Regions from separate parts of the Halomonas sp. AOP27-A1-41 genome, predicted to be linked through region 1. Evidence: predicted binding sites of a transcription regulator. Region 1 holds the regulator's gene; the other holds the start of a gene.
What was found. Region 1 encodes PhoB, which activates phosphate uptake and scavenging genes when phosphate is short. Its sites were predicted from a motif close to TGTCATANNNNTGTCANA; they were not measured.
Positions count from the first base shown of each region.

Region 2: ACT3TC_RS14180 (Na/Pi symporter) is a predicted target of PhoB. The motif match lies at 1,659-1,676, and genes of this name have one in related genera.

Region 1 is NZ_JBQSXT010000007.1:90,551-93,970, forward strand. Features, by position in the region: gene phoR (phosphate regulon sensor histidine kinase PhoR) at 1-1,280, opposite strand, end outside; gene phoB (phosphate regulon transcriptional regulator PhoB) at 1,283-1,972, opposite strand; gene ubiA (4-hydroxybenzoate octaprenyltransferase) at 2,103-2,999, opposite strand; gene ACT3TC_RS06920 (chorismate--pyruvate lyase family protein) at 3,035-3,420, opposite strand, start outside.
Region 2 is NZ_JBQSXT010000023.1:50,751-54,170, reverse strand. Features, by position in the region: gene ACT3TC_RS14185 (hypothetical protein) at 165-395, opposite strand; gene ACT3TC_RS14180 (Na/Pi symporter) at 406-1,620, opposite strand; gene tyrS (tyrosine--tRNA ligase) at 1,790-3,052, opposite strand; gene ACT3TC_RS14170 (helix-turn-helix domain-containing protein) at 3,139-3,420, opposite strand, start outside.

The sequences.
Region 1 (3,420 bases):
AGCCGAGTGGCGGGGAAAGTACAGCGAAATAGCGAACCTTCTCCAGGATGCGATTCAACCTGAAGCTGAGCATCATGGCGCAGCAGGATATGCTTAACGATGGCAAGACCAAGCCCAGTACCGCCTGTCGCGGTACTTCGGCCTTTATCAACCCGATAAAAGCGCTCCGTCAGCCTGGGGAGGTGGACAGGATCGATGCCCTCTCCATCATCTTCTACTTCTATGCATGCGCTTCCATCTTCCATGGGCGCCCAGCGCAGTATAATTTGGCTACCCTCTGGGGTATATCGCACCGCATTGAAGGCCAGGTTAGAAATGGCGCTACGTATTTCCTGCTCGCTCCCTATGAGCTGGACATCACTTTCAATAGCAACACGGACAACATGCTTACGGTGCGATAGCGCCAATGCATCCTGGCAGACGCTATTAAGCAATTGCTCAACCGACAGCGCCTGATGGTCTTGCCCGCCTTGATCAATTTCCAAGCGTGACAAAAGTAGCAGGTCGTTAACCAGATTTTGCATGCGCTGCGTTTGGTCCTGCATTTGCTCGATCCCCCGGCCCAAACGAGGCGGAAGCTGCTCAGCCAAGTCACCATAGGTTTCGAGGTAGCCAGAAAGAACGGTTAGCGGCGTACGCAGCTCATGGGAGACGTTGGCCACAAAGTCTCTGCGCATCTCCTCAAGACGGTGCAAACGAGTGATATCCCGCGCCATCACCAGACGCTCATCGTCGCCATATAAGGTAATTTGGTATTGCAGGATGCTGCGCTCATCAATGGGTGAGGTCAGCGTAAGCGGTTCGCTGTAATCGCGGGCGTTGAAGTAGCTGATAAAGCGTGGGTCACGCAACAAATTGGTAATGTGCTGGCCACGATCGTGCGCGGTTTGTAGGCCCAGCATATCCGTCGCTGCACTGTTCCACCACTCCAAATCACCGTGGCGGTCGAGCATTACCACGCTGTCGCGCATGGCCTCTGAGGATTCTTGGATACGCGCAAGCGTAGACCGCAATCGACCTTGTGTAATGCGCTGGCTTTTTTGGTAGCGGTAAAGACGATCAAGCAAATCCCCCCACATGCCACCCGCAGCCGGGGGCTCGTTATGAGGATTAAGGGTTAACCATTGAAAGAGTACGCGCAACTGGCGTAAATGGTAAAAAAGACAAACGGCCAACCCGGCTGCCAAGCCAAGGCCCGCTGAGCCTAGCAGCCACCCCAGGCAAACACCTATGGTCGCTAACCAGGCAATACGCCAAAGCTCACGGCTCCATAGGCGCACAGTTACACCCGGGCTGAGAAACGATAACCGGTACCCCGTACCGTCTGAATCAGGTTTTGATGCACATCGCCTAGCGCCTTACGCAAGCGCCGAATATGTACATCCACTGTGCGTTCTTCAACATACACATTGCCGCCCCATACCTGGTCCAGCAGTTGGCTGCGCGTATAGGCTCGCTCCTGGTGGGTCATAAAGAACTGCAGCAGGCGATATTCAGTGGGTCCCATTTCCAGCGCCTTGCCATGCGCACTAACACGGTGGCTGACGGGGTCGAGTAGAAGGCCGTTAATTTCAATGGGGTCTTCTACGCCACGCGGGGTGGTGCGTCGCAATACGGCTTTCAAGCGCGCGACCAACTCACGGGGCGAGAAGGGTTTGGTGATATAGTCGTCCGCGCCCGCCTCAAGGCCTTGAATCTTATTGTCTTCCTCACCCTTGGCGGTGAGCATAATAATCGGCATTTCGGCGGTGGCTTCTTCACGCTTAAGGCGTCGCGCCAACTCAATACCACTGGTACCTGGCATCATCCAATCCAGAAGCAGTAAGTCAGGCTGATGGTCAACGACTAACGCGTGGGCATCCTGGGCGTTATCCGCTTCAAGCACACGATAGTCAGCCATTTCCAGCGCCACTGCGATCATTTCGCGAATAGGTGCTTCATCATCGACAATCAAAACGGTCTTGGCGGTCATTCCAGGGCCTCACGGTGCTCAATGAAAGGTAATTCAATGACATCTCAGTGACAATAACACCATGACTTGATGACACTTATATGACAATAGCCAATAACAAGAACGAATGACAGGCGCTAATCACGCTTTGCTAGAGCGGCCCGGCCACTGGCCACCAACTTAGCGCAATGCCGGCAAAAACCAGCAGCCCTGACCAGTAATTATTCAAAAAAGCCTGAAAACACGGGTCGCGTTCACGATGCCGAATCAGGCGCTGTTGATGAATAAAGGTGGCCGCCATACCGGCAAGGCCCAGCCAGAAAAAACCACCCAGCCCCACACGAACACCCACAAAGGCTAACAGCACCAACGTCGCCAGTTGCAGTAATCCAATCATCAAGCGGTCTGCACTACCAAACAGCACCGCCGTTGATTTAATACCAATTTTCAGGTCGTCGTCACGGTCGACCATGGCGTATTGGGTATCGTAGGCAACCGTCCACAGTACGTTCGCAAAAAACAGCAACCAGGCTTCCACAGGTACATAGCCCAGCACCGCCCCAAACGCCATGGGGATTGCCCACGAAAAAGCCGCCCCCAGCACCACCTGAGGAAGATGGGTGTAACGCTTCATAAAGGGGTAGATAAACGCCAGGATCACGCCACCAATCGACAGCAGCACCGTAAACCAGTTGGTCAGCAGCACTAACACAAACGCAATAGTGACCAGCCCAATAAACAGCAGTTGGGCTTCGGTTTCACTGATTCGCCCCGTCGCCAGTGGACGATGTTTCGTGCGCTTAACGTGGCCATCAACATGGCGGTCAGCGTAATCATTCACAACGCAGCCAGCAGCGCGCATAACATAAACACCTGCCACAAAAATAAGCAGCACGTTGCGACCAGGCACCCCGTTTGTAGCCACCCAAAGCGCCCATAAGGTAGGCCACATCAATAGCCAGGTACCAATGGGGCGGTCCAGGCGCATTAAGTGTAAAAAATCAGCGACTCGCGCCCATCCGACTGGCCGCAACAAAGAACGATCCATGCCTACCTCACGTAAAGAAGAGATGCCGAGCAAGCCTACCGCGAAGACAAACGAAGGTCATCTGCCATGGTGGATAAAAAGTACTCTTGTACAAGTAGCGATAACCCACCATGTTGAAACACTGAGCGCCGCCCCCAACGACTTTTCACGCCAGCAACCTGAGGGAAGGCAAAGCGTGGCGCACCGCTCGTAGCTTCAAGAGGGCCGCGTACTAAATCTGGCTGGCGAAACAGCCAACTGCCCAGCGAGCGCTCACCAAGTTGCTCCAATCGCTGGCCTTTTAGCTGTGTTAAGGGGGCAACCGAACGTGCGACCACCCAAGGGTTATCACCCACGCACAGGGCGACCTCCCTTAACCAGGCATAGCGACGAAGCTCAATCCCCAACGCCTGCGCTTCATCATGCAGAGGCACGCCGGCGC
Region 2 (3,420 bases), on a different contig from region 1:
ATGAATACTGGGTGACTCGACCAAGAATTAGAAAGATAAATATTCAACAAGCAACACCTAACAGGTCCCATAAAAAGGCATTTGCCTGACATACTCTCAGCTTACTGAAAGTGTCAAACAAATACCTAAAGGAGTAGCCTTGTTGCTTTCGCTATTCGTAACGCTTATTTAGGCCGGTGGCGTAGCTCATTAAGCACTAACGTAAAGAAACTACGAATTTCGTTCATTTTGGGTCGTGCTTCTTTAATCAGCGTATCGAAAGGTTCTAGTTCGCGCTCTTGCGCTTCTCTTTGTGCAATTTCTTCTCTTATTTCTTCAATGAGCTCGGAAGAGTCATCCAGCATAGCCTTGAGCTCAGCGGTCGATGTTGACACTAGCTCGTGTTGATGGGTCATGGTCGTTTCCTCAAAACAGCGTGGTGAGCGCAATCAGGATAGCTGGCACGGCGATAAATACGCCTAATACCCAAGCAGCGGCGAGTGCTTTTCTTTCTGAGGCGACACGGCCTAGCCACTCGGCACCTTTAACAGGCAGTGGTCTTAAAAACGGTAGGCCAAAAATCACCACAACCGCAAATAAATTAAAGAAGAGGTGAACCAGTGCGATTTCCAGTGCCAGTATGGCAGTTGCCCCAGTGATTGCGGTGGCCGCAAGTAGCGCGGTAAACGTCGTGCCAATATTGGTGCCTAATGTGAAAGGGTAAATCTGACGTAAAGAGAATGCGCCTGACCCAGCTAACGGCACCATTAAGCTTGTGGTGGTAGAGGAAGACTGGACTAAAAACGTCACCACAGCACCAGAAGCAATACCGGCGACGGGGCCACGTCCAATGGCGTTATGCATAATGTTTTTTGCCTGCCCTACCATCAGTACTCTCAGCAGTGCGCCGATATAACGAATCGCTAAAAAGATCACGGCAATGCCAAAAATAATCATGGCAACGCCACCGGCAATCGTGGGCAGGTTCATGGCGACACTTTCAACCGAAGAGGTAATCGGCTTTGTTGCCATCCCAACAATATTAATACTACCCATGGAAAGATCGGCATCACCGTAAAACAGAAACGCCGTAGCGTTCGACAGCTTTTCAAGCGGATGAAAAATAAGCTCAATGGGCAGAAAAATCGCCACGGCCAGCAAGTTAAAAAAGTCATGCACTGTTGCGGCAGAGAACGCGCGCCTAAACTCGGCTTTATCACGTACATGGCCAAGGCTTACCAATGTATTGGTGACAGTAGTACCAATATTGGCGCCCATGATCATGGGCACCGCCGTAGCGACAGGCAGGCCACCCGCCACAAACGCCACGATAACGGAAGTAACGGTTGAAGATGACTGTATCAGGGCCGTCGCGACAATCCCAATCATCAAACCAACAAAGGGGTTGGTGGCAAATTCAAACAACTGAGCGGCATGGCCGCCCGCGGCAATCTTAAAGCCATTACCTATGATGGATACGGCACAGATTAGGAAATACACCAGCAATGCAAGCGTGAGCCACTGCCTTAGCGTGCCCTTGCGCCGGACTTTTATTCTTCTACCCTGGCTTGGTAAGACCTCTTGCACAGCACTATTGATATTTTCGGCCATTGCCACACCCTCTTGGAAGGAAGAACGCACGTATAACCCACCCACTCCTGCAAAGAGTGGCGTCTATAAGTGACATAGGCGTGACAACGGCGTGGCACTATCGTGTTAGAGCGAACGGTGTTGGAGCGAAGAGAGATTGTTCACAGTGGGCAACATCAAGCGAATACCGCTACTTCCTGGAAGCGGCACCCCATGTAAGTTACCCACGCTTGAACAATCGAAAGTGCTTTTTCCCTTTTTGTACGATCCAGTATTGGTCAAAAAGCGCGAATGCTTGACTTAGCTGCCCTTGCTCGGCGCGCTCGCCGTTGATACGTACAGCGTTCTGGTCAATCAATTCACGGGCTTGCCGCCTGGATGAGGCGAGTTCGCTTGCCACCATAGCTTCTTCCAGCGTCTGTCCAAACGCTACGTCTTGGCAGCGTAGCCCATCAAGTTCAAGTTGCTGTAGCTCACTACATGAGAGCGCAGCTACTTCACCACTGAACAGTGCCTGGGAAATACGCTGAGCAGCAGCCAGCCCCTCCTCGCCATGCACAAAGCGGGTAATGGTTTCAGCAAGTACACGCTGCGCTTGGGGCTTGCCAGCGGCCTGCTTGTCTTCTGCTTCGATTGCGTCGATGTGATCGCAATCCATGAACGTGTAATAGCGTAAAAAACGGTAAACGTCAGCATCATCCGTATTCAACCAGAACTGGTAAAACTGGTAAGGCGAGGTCTGTTCCGGGCCGAGCCATACCGTACCACTTTCCGTTTTACCGAATTTGGTACCGTCGGATTTGGTGATCAACGGCAGCGTCATACCGAACACCTGCTCGCCGTTCAGGCGGCGTGTGAGGTCGATACCACTGACGATATTGCCCCACTGGTCGTTGCCACCCACTTGTAACCGGCAGCCCAACATCTTGTTGAGGTGGGCAAAGTCATAGGATTGCAGCAGCGCATAGCTGAATTCAGTAAACGACATGCCCTGGTCAGGCCGTTCAAGACGCTGACGAACGGATTCACGGTTAACCATCGCATTCATCGAGAAGTGTTTGCCCACATCGCGAAAGAAGTCGATCACGTTAATATGGCCAATCCACTCTGCGTTATTAACGGCTTTCAAAGGCGCGTCGAGGTGTGGGGCCATCAACCAATAAATCTGTTCGCTTAAGGCGTTAACCCAGCCCTCAACCGTTTCGGGAGAGTTAAGCGAACGCTCCGCCGCCTTGAAGCTGGGGTCACCAATCAAGCCGGTGGCCCCCCCGACCAACGCCACACCTTGGTGGCCGGCATCCTGAAAGCGTTTGAGCATCAATAAGGGCACCAAGTGCCCGATATGCAGGCTGCCCGCCGTGGGGTCAAAACCGCAGTAAACGGTCTGCGGTGATTCGAGCAGAGCCTGAAGCTCATCCAGGTGAGTTGTCTGCGCAATCAAACCACGCCGTTCAAGGTCGTGAAGCAATCCCTGTACAGTCATCATGCTCGCCTTTTTAGCCATTAGAGAAGATGGTCATAGGCTAAAAGTTGGCGGCGCAATCCGCGATATCCCTAAAGGGATAGAAATCAGGATTGGGTGACGGGCAGTGAGGTAATGGCATGATTGATAAACAGGCCAAAGAGCTCGCTTAACGACGCCACACCCAGCTGGGCGTAAATACGTTTGCGGTGATTCTTGACCGTACCTTGGGTGATCTGCAGGCGCTCGGCAATCTCTTCGGAATCCAGGCCCTGCACCATCAAGGCAGCCACCTGCTGTTCACGGTGGGTTAAATGCGCCTGCCCAAAGCTGCCAATGGCCTGGTGAATGTGCTGGCTAATCGGCTGATCGGGCTGCAAAGGCTCAGA